Regions from separate parts of the Streptomyces sp. NPDC088400 genome, predicted to be linked through region 1. Evidence: riboswitches for the same ligand, from Rfam matches in the RefSeq annotation. Region 1 holds a riboswitch; each other region holds the start of a gene.
The links. A riboswitch is a leader RNA that binds a small molecule or an ion and turns the genes downstream of it on or off. The one in region 1 is predicted to bind cyclic di-AMP.

Region 1 (6,722 bases):
CAGCCGACGAAGGCCCCGTCGGGCCCTGGGTCTCCCACGCCCTCCGTGAAGCTGTCACCGAGCGCCGTGTACGACCCGAATGTGTCACTGGTTCTTGTTCTCGAATCGTCGTTTGCCACAGCAGGACATCCTCCACCCGGAGATGTGACCTACGCGACCGTAAGGAGGGGTTGACGTGGGGTGAGATACGCCATCGGTCAATTTTCGACCAAGCGGGAATAGCGGAAAACAGGAGCTGCCCGGCACCGAAAGTGCCGGGCAGCGCGCGCCGGTGCGAAAAGAACGAAGACGCGAAGGCGCGGAGGGGCGAATGACGTGCAGGGTCAGACGTTGACGCCCTGCTGGCGGAGGAAGGCCAGCGGGTCGATGTCCGAGCCGTAGTCCGGACCGGTGCGGATTTCGAAGTGCAGGTGCGGTCCCGTGACATTTCCGGTGGCACCGGAGAGGCCTATCTGCTGGCCCTCGCCGACACTCTGGCCGGTGGAGACGGCGAGGGACGACATGTGACCGTACTGCGAGTACTTGCCGTCGTCGTGCCGGATGACGACCTCATTGCCGTACGAGCCGCCCCAGCCGGCGGACACGACGGTGCCCGCGCCGACCGCCTTGACGGTGCTGCCCGAGGACGCCGAGAAGTCCACGCCGGTGTGGTAGCCACTGGACCAGCTGCCGCCGGACGCGCGGTACTGGGTGGTGACGGGCGCGTCAACGGGCTTGGCGAAGTCCGAACCGCTGCTCTGCGAGCCGGTGTTGGCGGCGGGAGCCTTGCGCTCGGTGGCACCGGATCCCGAGGACTCACCGGTGGATCCGCTGGAGGACTTGACCGGGGCCTCGGCCTTCGCCGGGGCCTCCGAGGCCGGGGCCTCCGAGCCACCGCCGGCGGACTTCGTGCCGATGGTCAGCTTCAGACCGGGGTGGATCATCGACGGGTCGTCACCGACCACCGAACGGTTGTCGTCGTACAGCTTCTGCCAGCCGCCTCTGACCTTCTGCTCGTCGGCGATCCTGGACAGGTAGTCGCCGGAGACCACGGCGTACGTCTTCGCGGTCTGGGTCGCGGCCTGCTTCACGCCCCCCTGCGCCTGCGCGGCGGAGACATTCCGGGCCGCGTGCTCGGCGGTGGACTCGGCGGCCTGCGGCGCGGCGGCCGGTGCGGCCTTCTCGGCGGCGTGCGCGCCGGTGGCACCGATCAGCGGGAGCGCGATGGCGGCGCCGCCCGTACCGGCGGCGATGAATCCGCGTGAGATCGGGTTGGCCTTGGGACGGCGGTGCTTACCCTTCGCGGGCATGGCGAATTCCTCTCCGGCGCCTACGAGGTGAGCTGTCGGGTTCGGGCTGGAGATGCCCGGCCGCGCCTGGCACGCGACTTCACCCCAAGCCGTCCGTACTGACGGAACGGCGTACTACCTGGGTCCCCCGCTCCTGCCACGCGTGGATGGATGGATAAGAATTCCGGGCGGCGGCAGGATTCGGCGTTCCGCTCGGATTGAAAGTGAACGTAAGCGAGTCGGACGGCCGTAACAAGCAGATCTTTCCCGATGCCCGAACGCGCTGCGTCATTACCCGGGCCCGTCGGTGACACTGAGTGGATTACCGATCTTCCCCACCCGTGTGACACGGCAATTCGTATGCGCGGCGTCAGCACAGAACGTCACGGATATGATCCTGCTCACGAGTCGGGGTCCATCTCCCTCGCGAGTGGGGCATGTTGCATGTAATTACCCAATACGGACAGACCTGGATATGAGCGAACTCCAGCCACCCGGGCCGTCCTCGGCAGGCACACGCAGGCACATCCGGATCCCGCCATTGAATCGATTGCCCCTGGTACAGATGTCATAGAGTCAGGAAGTCGTGGGGCCGGAAAGCCTCAGGGTCAGGAATCGGTGTCGTCGGCGAGCAGCGCCGACGGCGGACACGGAGGAGCAGGCCGTGACGCAGAAGGTGCCGCAGGTCCCGTCGACGGAGCCCGAGCTGACCGGAGTGCGCAACTTCCGGGACGTGGGCGGGCTTCCGACCACGGACGGTCGGCAGGTGCGGTACGGCACACTCTTCCGCAGCGGCCATCTCGCCAACGCCACCGCGACCGATTCGGCCTTCCTCTCCACTCTCGGCCTGCACACGATCTTCGACTTCCGCAACTCCGCCGATCTCAAGCTCGACGGCGCGGATGTGGAACTGGCGGGCGTACGCCATGTGAACATTCCGCTCTCCGACCCGGCCGACGGCGCCGAGTTCTGGCGGATGATCCGGCACGGCGACCTGGAGCAGCTGCACTCGATCCTCGCCGAGGGCAAAGCCGCCGCCCGGATGACCAACTCGTACCGCTCGATCATCGCGGACCGCACCGCCGAACACAGCCGCGTCCTGCACGCCCTCGCCGAGGACAGCGTCCCCGCGCTCATGCACTGCGCGGCGGGCAAGGACCGGGCGGGGCTCTCCATCGCGGTGTCCCTGCTGGCGGTCGGCGTCGAGCCCGAGGCGATCGAGGCGGACTACCTGAAGTCGAACGATCCGCACCGCCGTTACCGGATCGTCCGCAGCGACACGTCACCGGCCGGGACCTCGCCGGAGGTGATGGAGCTGCTCGGCCCGCTCTTCGACGCCCGCGCCGAGTACCTCGCAGCGGCCTTCGAGACCATCGAGAAGACGTGGGGCAGCACCGACCGCTATTTGACCGAGGGACTGAGGCTCGCCCCGGAGACCCGCGAGCGGCTGCGCGCCCGCCTCCTCGACGAAGACTGACCCGCGCCGGGCCGTGGCCGGACATCCAAGCCAAAAGCCACGAAATTATCGGCCTTCCGCTCCCACGGTGAAGAGCAGATAGAGGAAGCCCGCGAAGAGATGCCCGGCCACCAGGTAGGCGAAGAGCCGGATGACCAGCCCCCGGGGAAACGACTTCTCCTCGTTCATCACCCTCTCCGGGCTCCCCACCGACTCGGCCGACCTCTGATCCGAACGACCCGAATCGAATGCTGCGTCTGAATTGTCCGTCATGGTGACAGGCCTCTCTCCAGAAGATCAGCGGCGATGAGTGCCGCCGCCGAAGCACAGCTCGGCGGCGGGACTCTGCAGCAGGGTGTGGACAAAGAGCAGCTCGGTTCCGCCGGTTCCGTCCGCCGCGATCCGGTGCGGGGTGAGCGAGTCGAAGTGCGCGCTGTCCCCTGGACCGAGCATATGGACGACGTCCCCGAGATTCAGCCGCAGCCGCCCGTCGAGGACATAGAGCCACTCCTCCCCCGGGTGTACGCGGACGAGGTCACCCTGCGCCCCGTACGGCACCTGGAGCCGCAGCGGCTGCATGGCCCGGCCCGGCCCACCCGCCTGGTGGTACGTCCAGCCACCGGCCTCGACAGGCTCCGTCCGGTCGGCGCGGACGATGGGTTCGCGCTCCGGAGGCATCTCACCGAGCAGTTCGGAGATGGTCGTACCGTAGATACGTGCCAGGCCCAGCAGCATCGGCAGGGACGGCTGGCGGCGGCCCGTCTCCAGGCGGGAGAGGTGAGCGGGGGAAAGCCCCGCCCGCCGGGCGGCGGCCTCCAGAGTGAGCCGGCGACTGCGGCGCAGCTCGCGCAGGCGTGGCGCGACATCGGGCAGCTGTTCGGGCAGCGCGTCGGCTGCCTCTCCACCGGGAAAAGCGGTCATACCCCCATTGCGCCAGGATCTTTCCTCTGGGGCAAGTTTCTTACCTCAGAGGCAAAAGATCCGGGATCCCCCTAACGGTTGGCCACAGCCTGCTTCACCAGTGTCCTGCCGAAGTCCCACATCAGCCCGCCGCCTCCGTGAGCGTCGTCCATGACCGCCGTAAAGGCGTCCACGAAGCGCTCGACCTCCTGTTCGCCGATGGTCAGCGGCGGAATCAGCTTGATCACCTCCAGATGGTCGCCGGAGACCTGGGTGAGGATGCGGTGCTTCTGGAGCAGGGGTACGACCACCATCTGGGCGAAGAGCCCCTTGCGTGCCGCCTGGAGCATCGTCCAACGGCTGCGCAGCTTGATCGAGTTCGGCCGGCCGAACTCGATGCCGATCATCAGCCCCCGGCCCCGTACCTCGTGCAGCAACTCGTAGCGGTCCACCAGCGCGGCCAGCCGCGACCTGAGCAGATCGCCGGTCACCCGCGCGTTGGCGACGGTCTTCTCGTTCTCCATCACCGACAGGACGGCCAGGCCCGCCGCCATGGCCTGGGCGTTGGATCCGAAGCTCGCCGAGTGGACCAGCACCCGGTCCATCGAGGAGTAGACCTTCTTGAAGATCCAGTCCTTGCCGAGGGTCGCGCCGACGGGCACATATCCGCCGGAGAGCGCCTTCGCCACACAGACCAGATCTGGCTCCACGCCTTCCTCGTGCTGGTACGCGTAGAAGTCGCCGGTCCTGCCGAGGCCGGTCTGCACCTCGTCCGCGATGAGCAACGCCTTGTGCCGGTGGAGCAGTTCCTGGGCCTGGCGCAGAAAGCCGGGCGGGCTCTCGTGCACCCCCTTGCCCTGGATCGGCTCGATGACGAACCCGGCCACATCGCCGCGCTTCAGCTCCTTCTCCAGCGCGTCGAGATCGCCGAGTCCGATCGCGGTGTCGGGCAGCAGCGGCGCGAACCCGTCCCGGAAGCCGTCCTCGCCATTGACCGACAGCGAGCCGGTGGTCAGTCCGTGGAAGGCGTGCGAGCAGTACAGGATCCTTGTTCGCCCGGTCGCGTACCGGGCGAATTTCAGGGCCGTCTCGACCGCTTCCGTACCGCTGTTCCCGAAGAACGCCCGGTCCAGATGCGGGCTGTGCGCCAGCAGCCGCTCGGCGAGCAGTCCGGGCAGCGGCTGGCAGTCGAAGCGGGTGAGGTCGGCGAGCGAGGCGTCGAGGACGTCGTGGAGCGCCTTGCGTACGACGGGGTGGTGCCGGCCGAGGCCCATCACGCCGAAGCCCGCCAGCATGTCCAGGTAGTCGTTGCCGTCCGCGTCCCAGAAGTAGGCGCCCTCGGCCCGCTCGTAGACCCGGTCGAAGCCGATGGTGTGCAACATGCGCGGGAGCTGGTGGTTGAGGTGCTTGGAGTGCAGCTCGTAGCGCTCGGTGCCGCGCTCCGCGAGCAGCCGGTTGAGGTCGAAATCCGCCGGCTCCCCGAGCCGGGCGGGCTCCTCGGGCTCCCTGACCTGAGGGGGCTCCATGGGCTTGGTCATTCCCTGTTCTCCTTGTGTGCGAGCGCGGCGCCGATCTGTCCCGCGATCTCCACCGGCGTGAGGCCGATGTCGGCCAGCACCTCACTCCGTTTGGCATGGGCCAGGAACCGCTCGGGAATGCCGTACGTCCGCAGGGGTACGTCCACCCCCGCGTCCCGCAGCGACTGGCCGACGGCCGACCCCACCCCGCCGCTGCGGCTGTTGTCCTCGACGACCGCGACCAGGCGGTGCGAGGCGGCGAGCGGCGCGAGCTGTTCGTCGACGGGCTTGACCCAGCGCGGGTCGACCACGGTGCAGCGGATACCGGCGCCCGCGAGCAGGTCCGCCGCCGTGAGGCAGACGGTCGCGAGGGCTCCCACCGACACGAGCAGCACCTCCGCGTTCTCCTCGCGGTGCAGGACGTCCATCCCGCCCACGCGCCCTACGGCCGGGACTGTTGTCCCCGCCGACTCCTTGGGATAACGCACGACGGTCGGCGCGTCGGCCACGTCCACGGCCTCACGCAGCTGGGCCCGCAGCTGTCCGGCGTCGCGCGGCGCGGCGATCCGCAGGCCCGGCACGCACTGCAGGACCGACATGTCCCACATGCCGTTGTGGGACGGCCCGTCGGTGCCGGTGACCCCGGCCCGGTCCAGTACGAAGGTGACTGCGCACCGGTGCAGGGCGACATCCATCAGCAGCTGGTCGAAGGCGCGGTTCAGGAAGGTGGCGTAGACGGCGACGACGGGATGCAGCCCGCCGGTGGCGAGCCCCGCGGCGGAGACCGCGGCGTGCTGCTCGGCGATGCCGACATCCCAGATCCGGTCCGGGAAGCGTTCGGCGAAACGGGTGAGTCCGACGGGGTGCAGCATGGCCGCGGTGATCGCCACGACGTCCGGCCGCTCCTCCCCGATCGCGACGATCTCGTCGCCGAAGACCGAGGTCCAGGACGGACCGGCGGCCGGTACGAGAGGCTCGCAGGTCAGCGGATCCATCGCGCCGACCGTGTGGAAGCGGTCCGCCTCGTCCTCCAGCGCCGGCGGGTAGCCGCGGCCCTTCTCCGTCAGACAGTGCACGAGTACGGGCCCGTGGAAGCGTTTCGCCTTGCCGAGGGCCGACTCCACGGCCGCGATGTCGTGCCCGTCGACCGGCCCTACGTATTTGAGACCGAGGTCCTCGAACATGCCCTGCGGTGCGAAGGCGTCCTTGAACCCCTTCTTGGCGCCGTGCAGCGACCCGTACAGCGGCCGGCCGACGACGGGCGTCTGCTGGAGGACGTCCTTGCCCCAGGCCAGGAACCGCTCGTAGCCGTCGGTGGTGCGGAGGGTGGCGAGGTGGTCGGCGAGTCCGCCTATGGTCGGCCCGTAGGACCGTTCGTTGTCGTTGACCACGATGATCAGCGGGCGGTCCTTGGCCGCGGCGATGTTGTTGAGGGCCTCCCAGGCCATGCCGCCGGTCAGAGCTCCGTCCCCGATGACCGCGACGACATGGTTGTCCCGGCCGCGTACGTCCCGGGCCTTGGCCAGTCCGTCGGCCCAGCCGAGCACGGTCGAGGCGTGCGAGTTCTCGATGACGTCGTGC
Region 2 (6,722 bases), on a different contig from region 1:
TCCGCGGTACGTACACGGCACTGCTGCTGTTCGTCCCCTTCAGCGTCTTCATCGCCGCCCTCGGCGGCTGGTCGGCGAAGGGCGCGATCGACTCCGGCAGCCCCGGGCTCCGCGCCGACTTCACCCCCGGACAGGCCGGCCTGGACGGCATCCTCTACGGTCAGCTCACGCTGATCGTGTTCGGCGTACTCATGTTCTCAAGCGAGTACGTGTCGGGCATGATGCGGGTCTCGCTGCTCGCGGTGCCCCGGCGCGGCCGCCTCTACGCCGCGAAAATGGCCGTCACCGCCGGCGCCGCCGTGACCGTCGCGGTCCCTGTCACCGTCGTCGGCTACCTGGTCACCCAGCTCGCTCTCGGGCCCCACGGCGCCCCGATCGACGCGAGCGGTGTCCCCCGTGCCCTGATCGGTGCGGTCGTCTACCTGACACTGATGAGCCTGTTCGCGGCAGGTGCGGCCGCGGTGGCCCGAAGCGCCGTTGTCCCCCTGGCCATTCTGCTCCCGATGGTGCTCGCCGGGTCCCAGATCCTGTCCGTCCTCGGGGCGACGAAGGAGGTCGCGCGGTACTTCCCCGACCGGGCCGGTGCGCAGATGCTCACCATCAACTCGACCAACGCCTACACCGGGTTCGTTGTGCTTCTGCTCTGGACCGCGGCCGCGCTGGCCGCCGGCTACGTCCGGCACAGCCGTTGGGAACCATCGGGACCCGGCTGATGCCTGAGCCGCTCCTGCCCTCAACTGATGCGGCAAGCAAGGTCCTTGAGAAACAGCACTGCTAACGTGACGGAAGTCGATGGCCCAATGAACACCATGCGAGGAATCCGGGATGGCCGAGGCGGTCCGGGTGCTGGTCGCGGACGATCAGGCACTGTTGCGTGGGAGTTTCCGTCTCCTTGTCGATTCGACCCCCGGAATGGAGGCGATCGGGGAGGCAAGTGACGGCGCCATGGCAGTGGAACTGGCCCGAGAGCTGAAACCACATGTCGTTCTGATGGACCTGCGTATGCCCGTCATGGACGGCGTGGCCGCTACGCGGCAGATCTGCTCCGACGACTCAATGGCAGACGTTCGCGTGCTTGCTCTCACCATGTTCGACATGGACGAGTATGTCTACCCGGCCCTTCAGGCAGGTGCCAGCGGGTTCATGCTGAAGGACGCCTCGCCCTCCGACCTGGTCGCCGGTATTCGCGTCATAGCCGACGGCGACGGTGTGTTGGCACCGACCGTCACGCGCCGCCTCCTCGCGAAGTTCTCTCCCCGCGGCGAAGTGCTCCAGACATTCCGGCCCACACCAAGACTTGCCGGGCTCACCCAGCGGGAACAGGAGGTGCTCGTGCTGATCGCGAACGGATTGTCGAACGCCGAGATCTCCGGGCGTCTGGTGATCGGTCTGCCGACCGTGAAGACTCATGTGAGCAGCCTGCTTGCCAAGCTGAATGCCCGCGACCGAGCGCAACTTGTCATCGTCGCCTATGAGAGCGGCCTCACCAGGCCTGGGGTGTCGACCTGAGGCCGGTCCGCGAGCTAAATCGTTCGTGACGAGATCGCGCATCGCCGTACTGTGACCCGGTCAACGACCGTGGGAGGCAGAGGCGCGTACCCCCTGGGCACAACGAGCCCCCACGGCCATGCGGAGGGCGCGACACGGTGGATCAGCGCAACGGATGGGCCGACGAGCACTTCGGAGCCGTCGCCGACGTGTTCGCGCGGAACTTCACCGAGTTCCCCGAACTCGGCTCTGCCGTCACGGTGTTCGCCGGCGGACGCAAGGTCGTGGATCTGTGGGGCGGGGTCGCGGACCAGCGGACCGGCCGGCCGTGGGACCAGGCCACAGTGGTGCCGGTCTTCTCCTGTGCCAAGGGCATCGTGAGCCTGTGCGCCCACCTCCTCGCGCAGGAGGGACGCCTCGACCTCGACGCCCCGGTGAGCCGGTACTGGCCCGAGTTCGCGCAGCACGGCAAGGACGCCATCACCTGCCGCATGGTCCTCGGGCACCGGGCGGGACTCCCCGCCCTCGACCGGGTACTCAGCTTCGAGGAGATCGCCGGCTGGACACCGGTGACCCGGGCCATGGAGGAGCAGAAGCCGCTGTGGGAGCCGGACACGGCGTACGAGTACCACGGTCACGTCTTCGGCTTCCTCATCGGTGAGGTCATCCGGCGCATCACCGGGCTCACTCCCGGCGCGTACTTCCGCCGCGTCGTGGGCGACCCGCTGGGACTACGGGCCTGGATCGGCCTGCCCACCGAGGAGACGGCCGGCCGTGCCCGGCTCGTCGAGGCCGAGGGACGGCCGGGGATGCCAGGGCCCGAGCACCTGCTCACCCGCATCGTGACGATGAACGGAGCCCTGGCCTTCCCCGGTCTCGACGAGCCGCACGGCTGGAACGACCCGGCGCTGCTGGGAATGGAGCTGCCCGGAGCCGGTGCCACGGCGTCGGCGAGCGGACTTGCCGGGCTCTACGCCGCCACCGTGACCGGCATCGAGGGCCGGGAGCGGCTGCTCACACCGGACACCGTGACGGACGCGGTCCGCGAGATGTCGTCCGGCAAGGGGTGGCTGGGCTTCGACGCCGGGGCACGCTGGGGCTCGGGCTTCCTGCTCGACTCGCCGGCCTTCCGGCCGATGCTGGGGGAGCGCAGTTTCGGCAACGACGGAGCCGGCGGCCAATTCGCCTTCGGCGACGACGAGTTCGGCGTGGGCTTCGCGTACACCGCCAACCGCATGATCGGCCACGGCGACGCCCGTGCGGACCGCCTCGTCGCGGCTGTGCGCGACTGCCTGGCAGGCTGACGCCCGCGAGTGGGCGGGGCGAGAGCCGTGTCGGTCGGCAATTCTCCGGTGACGCTCCACATCCCCGAGCCCTGTGCCGCGTATTCCGCAGACTCCAGAATCTGGAATTCGCCGGTTCTCGGGTAAAAGGAAGCGCCGGAAAGGTTTCTGACTCCCGATCGCCCTGCATTGCCGGATGAACCCGGTTGCCTTGAGCGGGAGATCATATTCCTGAGTGATGTGACGACAGGCAGTCAGAAATGCGACCGTCGCTGCCCATTTGATGCCGCCGACGGCGCACCCGGGCAAGGAGTGGCCGGACGAGGGTGACTCGCTGTGTGGGAACGAACTCTGGAGTGTCGGTGTTGCTGCCCGGCCGGGCGATGTCGGGATGGGGCGGTGTCGGGGTGGGCGCGTCCCGGGGCGTCGGTCGCGTCGTCGTCGCGGAGTACGAGGCCCGTACAGCATCAGCCGCCCATATGGGCGTTTTGCTGGCGTTCTTGCTTTAAGTCTTATTTGGAATATTCGCGTAACTTACTGCCCTCTGTTCGGTGTTGTGACGCGCATCCCCCCCTTGCCTCGTGATTCCCGTCACGCCCTGCGCCGCGGTGAGGTTCTTGCTCGCCCGTCCACTTCGCTCACAGGGAAGGAGAGTTGAGTTTCCTGGCGTGGAATGGGGAGACCGGGATTTGCCGGTTCGGATTCCCTTATGGAGGGGCGTTGTGAATTCAGGACTTGTTTCGCCCGGACGTTCTCGTCTAGTTTCACGTCACTCCGGATAGAACGCCGAATCCTGCCGCTGTCCGGAAACCACACCCACTCACCTACGGCAGGAGCGGGGAACCCAGGTAAGTCGCTGATCCGATACCGGACCGGCTAGGGGTGAAGTCGCATTCCCACGCGGCCGGGCATCTCCCGCCCGAACCCGACAGCTCACCTCGCAGGCGACGGAGAGGAATTCGTCATGCCCGCAAAGGCCAAGCACCGTCGTCCCAGAATCAGCCCGCTCGCCCGAGGCCTCGTCGCCGTGGGCGCGGGTGGCGCCGTACTCGCCCTTCCGCTGGTGGCCGCGACCACCGCCAGTGCGGCCCCGTCGGCGGGTCATGTCGCCGCCGAAGCGGCTACCGCGCCCGCCGCCGTCAAGGCCAAGCCGGCCAGCTACTCCGTGGTCGCGGGTGATTCTCTTTCCAAGATCGCGCACGCGCATTCCCTGAGCGGCGGCTGGAAGAAGCTGTACCAGGACAACGAGAAGGCCGTCGGCGACGACCCGTCGCTGCTTCACCCCGGCACCAAGCTGTCGATCGGCGAGAAGGCCAAGGCCGAGAAGGCCACGGCCGGCGCTGCCACACAGGCGAGTGCCGAAAACGCGAAGTCCGGTGCGGGCGCCACGGTCGTCCAGGCGGCGGCGGAGAAGACGTACTCCGACAACCTGGACGGTTGGATCAAGGAGTCGCTGGACGTCATGGCCGCCCACGGCATTCCGGGCACCTACGACGGCATCCACCGCAACATCATCCGCGAGTCCGCGGGCGACCCGGCGGCCATCAACAACTGGGACTCCAACGCCGTGGCCGGCACCCCGTCCAAGGGGCTCCTCCAGGTCATCGACCCGACGTTCCAGGCCTACCACGTGCCCGGTACGTCGACCGACAGCTACGACCCGGTCGCCAACATCACGGCCGCGTGCAACTACGCCGCCGACAAGTACGGCTCGATCGACAATGTGAACGGCCCCTACTGACAGTCCCTGCCGGGATTCGTCAGGACGCCGATACGCGGGCCCCTGCCGGAGCGATGATTCGCGCCGGACAGGGGCCCGCGTATCGGTGGCGGGCGACACGGCGGTGGAGCGGCCGGGCCGCACGGAATTCCGGCGTCCGGTTCACACGCGGCGTGCGCGCAGCTCCCGCAGGCCCGCCACCGCCAGGACGAGTGCCGCCGCACCCAGGGACCACAGCAGCTGCGGACGCGCCGTGTCGTCGGTCAGCATCAGCCCGAACAAGACCGCCATCGCGACCAGCGCCGCGATGGTCAGGCCCGGGAAGAGCCACATCTTCAGGATCAGGCGTTCCGGTGCCTCCTCCTCGATACGCCGCCGCAGGCGCAGCTGCGACGCGGCGATCAGCGCCCATACGAAGAGGAGCACCGCGCCGACCGAGTTGAGCATGTAGAGGAAGACCGAGTCGGGCCACTTCAGATTGAGCAGCACGGAGACGAAGCCGAACGCCACGGAGGCCAGGACCGCCCGGCGCGGCACGCCCCCCTCGCTCACCTTTCGCAGCGAGCCCGGCGCCTCACCCCGTTCGGCGAGCGAGAAGACCATCCGGGACGCCCCGTAGAGGTTGGCGTTGAGCGCCGAGAGCAGAGCCACGAACACGACGATGTTCATGATCTGCCCGGCGGACGGGACGCCGATCGCGTCGAGGACGGTGACGTACGGACTCAGCCCCGCCTTCTGCGCCGTCCACGGCAACGCGGTCACGATGACCAGCATCGAGCCGACGTAGAAGAACAGGATCCGGAACACCGAGCTGCGCACCGCCCTGGCCACCGAGCGCACCGGGTCGTCGGACTCGGCCGCCGCGATCGTGACGACCTCCAGGCCGCCGAAGGCGAAGACGACGGCGAGGACACCGGAGACGACGCCCTGCCAGCCACCCGGCAGGAAGCCGCCCTGCCCGGTGAGGTTCGTGAGGCCGACGGGGTCGGTGTCGGGCAGGATGCCGAAGATCGCGAGCAGCCCGAGGACCAGGAACGCGACGATCGCGAAGACCTTCAGGGCGGCGAACCAGAACTCGAACTCGCCGAAATTCTTCACGGCGGCGAGGTTCGTGCCGGTGAAGAGCAGCATGAAGAGCAGTACCCACGCCCACTGGGGTACGGACGGCAGCCAGCCGTGCGCGATCTGCGCCGCGCCCGTCGCCTCCACGGCCAGTACGACGACCAGCAGGAACCAGTACAGCCAGCCCACGCTGAACCCGGCCCACCGGCCGAGGGCCCGCTCGGCGTGTACGGAGAAGGACCCCGACGCCGGCATCGCGGCCGACATCTCGCCCAGCATCCGCATCACGCACATCGCGAGCGCGCCCGCGATCAGGTAGGAGACGACGATCCCGGGCCCGGCGACCGCGATCCCGGCCCCTGAGCCGACGAAGAGCCCGGCCCCGATGACGCCGCCGAGCCCGAGCATGGTCAGATGCCGCTGCTTGAGCCCGCCGGAGAGCGGTTCGTCAGGTGTTCCCGTGTCCGGCCCCGTCTCGCTTGTGGCCGACGGGGTGACAGGGAGGTGGTCGTGCATGTGCGGTCAGGCTGCTTTCGGGGGCTCGCGAGGCTGGCGGGAACCTCCAGTGTCTCCGGGCGACGCCTCCACAGGCAAAACAGGCCGATGCACCGTCGGCTCGCGTGACGCGCGTCACGCGGGTCCGGTCGGGGCCGGCGAGAAGGCCGGGGCCGGAGGGAAGGCGGGGGCCGTCGGGGAAGCGGGGGCCGTCGGCGCGACCGGCCGGAGTGACGGTTCGACGAGTCGGTCCAGGGCCTCCTCGACCCCGGAGGCGACCTGGATCACGACGCGCTCCTCCGGGCTGATGAAGGCGTCGGAGACCATGTTGTCCAGGAGCGTCAGCAACGGGTCGAAGAACCCTTCCCGGTTGACCAGGACGAGCGGCTTGTGGTGGATGCCCAGCTGGTTCCAGGTCGCCACCTCCAGCAGTTCGTCGAGTGTGCCGAAGCCGCCGGGGAGTACGGCGAACCCGGCCGCCAGGCGGTACATCAGCGCCTTGCGTTCGTGCATCGTCTCCACGACGATCACTTCGGTCCGCGACTCGTCGGGCTGTTCACGTTCGTACAGATGTCGTGGGATCACTCCGGTGACCGGGGCCCCGGCGTCCAGCGCCGCGTCCGCGACGGCGCCCATGATGCCGACCCCTCCGGCGCCGTAGACCAGTCCCGTTC
Region 3 (6,722 bases), on a different contig from region 1:
GCGCAGTTCATCCACCTCGAATACGCCGCGCCCGACCAGGACATCTGCCTCTACATCAACTCGCCGGGCGGCTCGGTCAGCGCGATGTCCGCGATCTACGACACGATGCGGATCGTCACCTGCGACGTGCAGACGACGTGCCTCGGCCAGGCCGCCTCCACCGCGGCCGTGCTGCTGGCCGCCGGCGCCCCCGGCAAACGGATGGCCCTGCCCGGCGCCCGGATCCTCGTCCGGCAGCCCGTCATCGAGGACCCCGTCCAAGGGCAGCCGTCCGACCTGGCGATCCACGCGGACGAGATGCTGCGGCTGCGCGCGCTGCTGGAGTCCCTGCTCGTACGTCACACCGGCCAGAGCGCGGAACGGATCGCCGAGGACATCGAACGCGACAAGATCTTCACGGCTGCCGACGCCAAGGCCTACGGCCTGATCGACCACGTGATCGAGAACCGCAGGACCTCTCTCGACCTCCCCGGATCCACGGGCCCCACAGACCCCTCCGACCCCGCAGACCCCACAGCCCCCTCCGGCTCCTCCGGCTCCTCCGGCTCCTCCGGCGGACGGTGACCACCGGTGCTGCCTCCTGAACTGCCGCCGCTGCCCGCCCTGACCCGCGCCGAGGGCGACATGGTCGACAGCTACCTCCAGCTCGTCGATCTGCTCGGGCGGATCAACCCGGCCCGGGGCTCGGACACCTACGGCGCCCTCCGCGCCGCACAGGCACTCCCCGCCCGAGCCGCCGCCCTGCGGGACGCCCTGACGGCCATGCACACCCGCGGCGAGACCGAGCTGCACGCCGCGACCCTGGCCCGCGCGCTGCGGGTGCTCGACGGTGAGCGACGGGCGGGACGGGTCACGCTGCCTCCCGAACGCCCGGCCTGAGCACACCCCTGGCACCCCGGACGGCCACCCGACGACCGCCCGACGACCGTCCGGCCCTCCCGTATGGACGCGCCCATACGGGAACGGCTCGCTCGTTCAGCGTATGAACTGCATGGACGAGTCCGAGGAAGTGAGTTGCGCAATGCGGCGAGATCCGTAACGCGCCCCCCATTCCCCCGCAGCTACGGCCCTCATCAAGGCTCCGCGTCCGGGCCCGACACACCGAGTCGCCACCCATACGGATCAGACGTGATGAACTTCACATATCGTCGTTTCGGCCCGGATATCCGCCACGGCCAGGTCAAGATCCCTGCACGACAAGCCCCCGCCACCGCGGCGGGGCGGTCCGGGCGGACGCCGAGTCCTGCCGCCGTTCCGGATGACTGGTCGACAGGAGTGGATCGGCAGGAGTGGAGGACCCAATCAGTACGGGATGACCCGCGGTCCGGGCCGTCCCTCGGGGTGAAGCCGCTCACGCGGCCGGGCATCTTCGCCAGTCCGAACCCGACAGGTCATCTTTCACAGGCGGCTGACGAAGGGTTGCGCATGACTGCGCAGGCACATGTCCCGTCTTTGCTGTCCCGGACCGGAGCCGTATCGGTCCTCACACTCGCCGCTGTCGGCGGCACGATGCTCGCGCCCGGCGCGACACCCGACGCCTATGCCGCCACGCACGCGGTCAAAGCCATGAAGGTCGCCGCCTCGAAGCAGGGCTCCCCGTACCGGTGGGGCGCCACCGGGCCGTCCCGCTTCGACTGTTCAGGGCTGACGCTCTACTCGTTCAAGCGGGTGGGCAAGAAACTCCCGCGCACGGCGCAGCAGCAGTACAACAAGACCCGCCACATCTCGCGCTCCCATCGGCGCAAGGGGGACCTGGTGTTCTTCCACTACGGGAACAGCATCTACCACGTGGGGATCTACGCGGGCAGGGGCAAGATCTGGCACTCGCCGAAATCCGGGTCCAAGGTGCGGCTGGAGAGGATCTGGTCCAGGAGTGTCTGGTACGGGCGGGTGAAGTGAGCCGGTGAGGTGAGCCGGCGCACCGGATGTACGGCGCGGTGAACAGGGGCGGCCCCGGTCCACGGACCTGGACCGGGAGCGCTCCGGCAGCGTCCGATCGCGCCCGCCCCCTGTCCGGACCGTGTGTCAGCTCTGGACGGGGGCCGCCGTCCAGGGCAACGCGATCCAGACGGTCTTGCCGCCCTCCGGCGTCGGGGTGACGGAGACCCGGCCGCCGCACTCGGCCGCCAGCGAGCGGATGATCACCATGCCGCGGCCGTTGTCCTGCTGTACGGCCGCCGGCAGCCGCTGCGGCCAGCGCGGGTGGCTGTCGGTGACCCCCAGCCGCAACTCCCCGTCACGCTCCTCCAGCCAGACGTCGACCGTGAAGGTGGGCGACTGGCCGAGGGTGTGCTGCACCGCGTTGGTGGCCAGTTCCGAGACGATCAGCCGGACCGTGTCGGCGGTCTCGGCCTCACCGGGCAGACCCCATGCCGTCAGCAGGTCCGCGACGTATCTTCGGGCCGCCGGCACCGACGCGGGATCGCTCGGCAGTGTGATGGATGCTTCCTGATGGTCTGCCATGGCGATGCCGTCCCTTTCCCGCCGGACCGGACCCGGCACAGAGCGGATGCCTGCGCGGACGGCCTCGGACCGTGCTCCGCGCCAGCGTGCCACTCATGGTGCCGTTCTCCGGGCTGATCCACCGCGATATGCATATATCTGTCGCTCAAAGCGGTGAACCGTACTACGCGAGACCGTATTTGGGCCCCGGAAAGATACCTTCTCCGCGCGGCGCCGGATGGCGTCGGCCGGGAGAGCGCGGAGAAGGGTTAATTCATGCGGCATATTCCAGAGGTGCGTCGGCGCAGGCTCGGGGACGAATTGCGCAAGCTGCGACAGAGCGCGGGCCTCACGAGCGGGGACACGGCGCGGCTGCTCGGCTGGCATCAGTCGAAAGTCAGCCGGATCGAGACGGGCGTCAGCGGGGTGAAGGACGACGATCTGGCCGCGCTCCTGGATGCTCTGGGCATCTCCGATCCCCAACTGCGCGCTTTGCTGGGCGCGTTGGCGGGCGCATCGAGCGGCGGGCCCGGGTGGTGGATGGCGTACGGCGGCGTGATCCCGCCCCAGTACCGGGACTTCATCAGCCTGGAGTCCCAGGCCCGTACGGCGCGGACACTGGAGACCTCGGTGGTCCCTGGGCTGCTCCAGACGCCCTCGTACGCCCGCGCCGTGACGCGGGCCGCGCTGGAGGGACTGCCCGCCGCGACGGTCGACTCCCTGGTCGATGTGCGCCTCGCCCGCCAGGAAGTGCTGCGCGCCGCGCAGCCGTTGGAGCTGCACGCCGTGCTCGACGAGGCCGTGCTGCGGAGAGAGGTGGGCGGGCCGGAAGTGATGCGAGATCAATTACGGACCTTATCGCTGCTGGCCGGTCTGCCTCATGTGCGCCTCCAGGTACTCCCGTTCAGCGCCGGTGGCTATATCGGGCTCACTGGACCTTTCGTTATCTTCTCTTTTCCGCACATTACTGATCTGGATTTGGTCGTTCTCGACCACCTCACGAATAGCCTCTATCTTGAGCGGAAAGAAGACCTTGAGGCGTACTGCGCCGCGTTCCGCATCATGCAGGCGCACGCCCTCTCACCCAAGGATTCATTGGATCTCATCGCCGGGATCGGTGACGGCGCGTAGGGAGCATCATGTCCGCTTGCCTCGCACAGCCCCCAGTCCAGACTTCGGACTCCACTCTCCCCCCATCCCCCACTCCCCCCACCTCTCTTCCCACCGCCCCGGTCCCCGCCCCGGCCTGGCGGCGCAGCAGCTACAGCACCGGGGCGAACAACTGCGTGGAGTCCGCCCGCACCCGCGCGGACGGACTGGCCGTACGTGACTCGAAGGATGTGAACCTGCCGCATCTGTCCTTCACCCCGGGCGCGTGGACGGCGTTCGTCCACGCGTTGTGCGGGGAGGCTGCCGCGTCCTGAGCACGTTCACGTACACACCGGGACCAGAGCCCGGGACTCTCAGGTGGTGGGCCCGGGACAGTCGAGTACCGGATCTCAGCCGACGGACGCGGCAGCCCCCTCCGACGCCGTTGCCACGATCGTCCGTACCGCCGTGCCGATCTGTTCGTCCGTCAGGTCGGCACGCGCGGTGAGCCTGATCCGTGAGATGCCGTCCGGCACCGACGGCGGCCGGAAACAGCCCACCCCCAGGCCCGCCGCGCGACAGTCGGCCGCCCAGCGCACGGCCGCCTCCGGGGACGGCGCCTGTACGGAGACCACGGCGGCGTCCGGTCGTACGGCAGTCAGCCCCGCCTCCGTGAGCAGCCGGTGCAGCGTACGGGCCACCTCGCGGGCGCGCCCGGCCCGCGCGGGCTCCCGGCGCAGCAGCCGCAGGCTCTCCAGCGCGCCGCCGACGGCCGCCGGCGCCAGGCCCGTGTCGAAGATGAACGTGCGCGCGGCGTTGACCAGATGCTCGACGACCCGGGCCGGACCGAGGATCGCACCGCCCTGGCTGCCCAGGGACTTGGAGAGCGTGAGGGTCGCCACCACACCGTCCGCGCCCGCGATGCCCGCCGCGTTCGGCGTGCCCCGGCCGCCGTCGCCCAGGACGCCCAGACCGTGCGCGTCGTCGACGAGCAGGGCCGCGCCGTGCGTACGGCAGGCCTCGTCCAGTTCCCGCAGGGGCGCCGCGTCGCCGTCCACCGAGAACACCGCGTCGCTCACCACGAGCGCCCGCCGACCGGGGTGGGTGCCGAGTGTCTTGTGCACGGCCTCGGGATCCGCGTGCGGGACGACGGCGGTCTCGGCGCGCGACAGCCGGCAGCCGTCCACGATCGAGGCGTGGTTGCCCGCGTCGGACAGCAGCAGCGAGCCGCGCGCGGTCAGCGCGGTGAGGGCCGCGAGATTGGCCGCGTAACCGGAGGAGAGGACGAGCGCGGCCTCGAAACCGCAGAATTCGGCCAGTTCCCGTTCCAGTTCGGCGTGCAGGTCCGTGCTGCCCGTCACCAGCCGGGAGCCGGTGGAGCCCGCGCCCCAGAGACGGGCCGCGTCCGCGGCGGCCCCGGTCACCGCGGGGTGCCGGGCGAGGCCCAGATAGTCGTTGCTCGCCAGGTCCAGCAGGGCGGAGTCGGCCGGGCGCGGCCGGAGCGTACGGACCAGTCCCGACCGCTCGCGGGACCGCGCCTCGTCGTCGGTCCAGCCGAAGGGGTCCTGCACCATGTCTCCGGTCCTTTTGTAGGCTGCGCACAGACTCTAACCGGGGAAGCAACGGAACATGGTGTGGTGATGCACACACCTCGATCCCACGGTGTTGTTGGGTTCCTCCTTTGCCCGGGGCCGCCCGGTAGGCCAGGATCAGCACCATGGATCTGCTGAAGACGCTGGTGGAGAAGGGCCTGCGGCGCGAGCTGCCGACCCGCGAAGAGGCGCTCGCCGTACTGGCGACGTCCGACGACGAGCTGCTCGACGTGGTGGCCGCGGCGGGCAAGGTACGCCGGCAGTGGTTCGGGCGGCGGGTGAAACTGAACTATCTGATCAACCTCAAGTCCGGCCTGTGCCCGGAGGACTGCTCGTACTGTTCCCAGCGGCTGGGCTCGAAGGCGGAGATCCTCAAATACACCTGGCTGAAACCCGATGAAGCCTCGAAGATGGCGGCCGCCGGGGTCGCGGGCGGGGCCAAGCGGGTCTGCATCGTCGCCAGCGGCCGGGGGCCGACGGACCGGGACGTCGACCGCGTCTCGCGGACCATCGAGGCGATCAAGGAGCAGAACGAGGGCGTCGAGGTGTGCGCCTGTCTCGGACTGCTCTCCAACGGGCAGGGCGAACGGCTCCGGGCCGCGGGCGCCGACGCGTACAACCACAACCTCAATACGTCCGAGGCGACATACGGCGACATCACCACCACCCACACCTACGCCGACCGGGTCGACACCGTGCAGCAGGCCCAGGCGGCCGGCCTGTCCGCCTGTTCCGGGCTGATCGCCGGCATGGGTGAGAGCGACGCGGACCTGGTCGATGTCGTCTTCTCCCTGCGCGAGCTGGACCCGGACTCGGTGCCGGTCAACTTCCTGATCCCGATGGAAGGGACCCCGCTCGCCAAGGAATGGCACCTCACCCCGCAGCGCTGCCTGCGGATCCTGGCGATGACACGCTTCGTCTGCCCGGACGTGGAGGTCAGGCTCGCGGGCGGGCGCGAGGTGCACCTGCGCACCCTGCAGCCGCTCGCGCTCCACCTGGTCAACTCGATCTTCCTCGGCGACTACCTCACCAGCGAGGGCCAGGAGGGCAAGGCCGACCTCGACATGATCACGGACGCGGGCTTCGAGGTGGAGGGCGCGGACACGTCGACGCTGCCCGGCCACCGGAGCGGCGGCTGTGCGCCGTGCGGCGGGGACGAGGCCGGCGGGAACACCGGGGCATGCGGAGGCGGAGCCGCCGAGGGCGCCGGATCCGAGAGTGCCGGACGCGACAGCGGCGGGCACGAGAGCGGCGCGCCTCGTACGGAGGAAAGCTCCTCGGTTCGTACGGACCTGGTGGCGGTACGCCGCCGCGGCGCCGGTACGGACCTGGCTCCCAATGCCTGAGCTTGCCCCCCAAGAACTGCTCGCCCTGGACCGGGCCCACGTCTGGCATCCGTACGGCCCCATGCCGGGCCGTACCGAACCGCTGGTCGTGGAGTCCGCGTCCGGGGTACGGCTACGCCTCGCCGAACCCGCCCACGGACAGCGGGAGTTGGTCGACGGCATGTCGTCCTGGTGGTCGGCGGTCCACGGCTACAACCACCCCGTACTGAACGAGGCGGCGCACGGCCAGCTCGACCGGATGAGCCATGTGATG

Region 2: linked by a shared signal. The riboswitch ahead of ACIQD6_RS19865 (transglycosylase SLT domain-containing protein) and the one ahead of ACIQD6_RS07045 (peptidoglycan DD-metalloendopeptidase family protein) in region 1 are both predicted to bind cyclic di-AMP.
Region 3: linked by a shared signal. The riboswitch ahead of ACIQD6_RS27375 (C40 family peptidase) and the one ahead of ACIQD6_RS07045 (peptidoglycan DD-metalloendopeptidase family protein) in region 1 are both predicted to bind cyclic di-AMP.

The regions. Positions count from the first base shown of each region.
Region 1 is NZ_JBIVMZ010000002.1:470,888-477,609, reverse strand. It holds gene ACIQD6_RS07050 (SGNH/GDSL hydrolase family protein) at 1-119, opposite strand, end outside; gene ACIQD6_RS07045 (peptidoglycan DD-metalloendopeptidase family protein) at 324-1,289, opposite strand; cyclic di-AMP (ydaO/yuaA leader) riboswitch at 1,294-1,485, opposite strand; gene ACIQD6_RS07040 (tyrosine-protein phosphatase) at 1,933-2,745, shown strand; gene ACIQD6_RS07035 (DUF6126 family protein) at 2,791-2,913, opposite strand; gene ACIQD6_RS07030 (helix-turn-helix domain-containing protein) at 3,022-3,645, opposite strand; gene ACIQD6_RS07025 (aspartate aminotransferase family protein) at 3,717-5,150, opposite strand; gene dxs (1-deoxy-D-xylulose-5-phosphate synthase) at 5,159-6,722, opposite strand, start outside.
Region 2 is NZ_JBIVMZ010000007.1:284,358-291,079, reverse strand. It holds gene ACIQD6_RS19880 (ABC transporter permease) at 1-713, shown strand, start outside; gene ACIQD6_RS19875 (response regulator) at 826-1,509, shown strand; gene ACIQD6_RS19870 (serine hydrolase domain-containing protein) at 1,647-2,792, shown strand; cyclic di-AMP (ydaO/yuaA leader) riboswitch at 3,546-3,731, shown strand; gene ACIQD6_RS19865 (transglycosylase SLT domain-containing protein) at 3,736-4,512, shown strand; gene ACIQD6_RS19860 (amino acid permease) at 4,654-6,069, opposite strand; gene ACIQD6_RS19855 (TIGR00730 family Rossman fold protein) at 6,184-6,722, opposite strand, start outside.
Region 3 is NZ_JBIVMZ010000012.1:90,311-97,032, forward strand. It holds gene ACIQD6_RS27365 (ATP-dependent Clp protease proteolytic subunit) at 1-564, shown strand, start outside; gene ACIQD6_RS27370 (hypothetical protein) at 571-879, shown strand; cyclic di-AMP (ydaO/yuaA leader) riboswitch at 1,301-1,412, shown strand; gene ACIQD6_RS27375 (C40 family peptidase) at 1,426-1,899, shown strand; gene ACIQD6_RS27380 (ATP-binding protein) at 2,026-2,463, opposite strand; gene ACIQD6_RS27385 (helix-turn-helix domain-containing protein) at 2,719-3,573, shown strand; gene ACIQD6_RS27390 (DUF397 domain-containing protein) at 3,582-3,866, shown strand; gene ACIQD6_RS27395 (8-amino-7-oxononanoate synthase) at 3,942-5,105, opposite strand; gene bioB (biotin synthase BioB) at 5,249-6,469, shown strand; gene ACIQD6_RS27405 (adenosylmethionine--8-amino-7-oxononanoate transaminase) at 6,462-6,722, shown strand, end outside.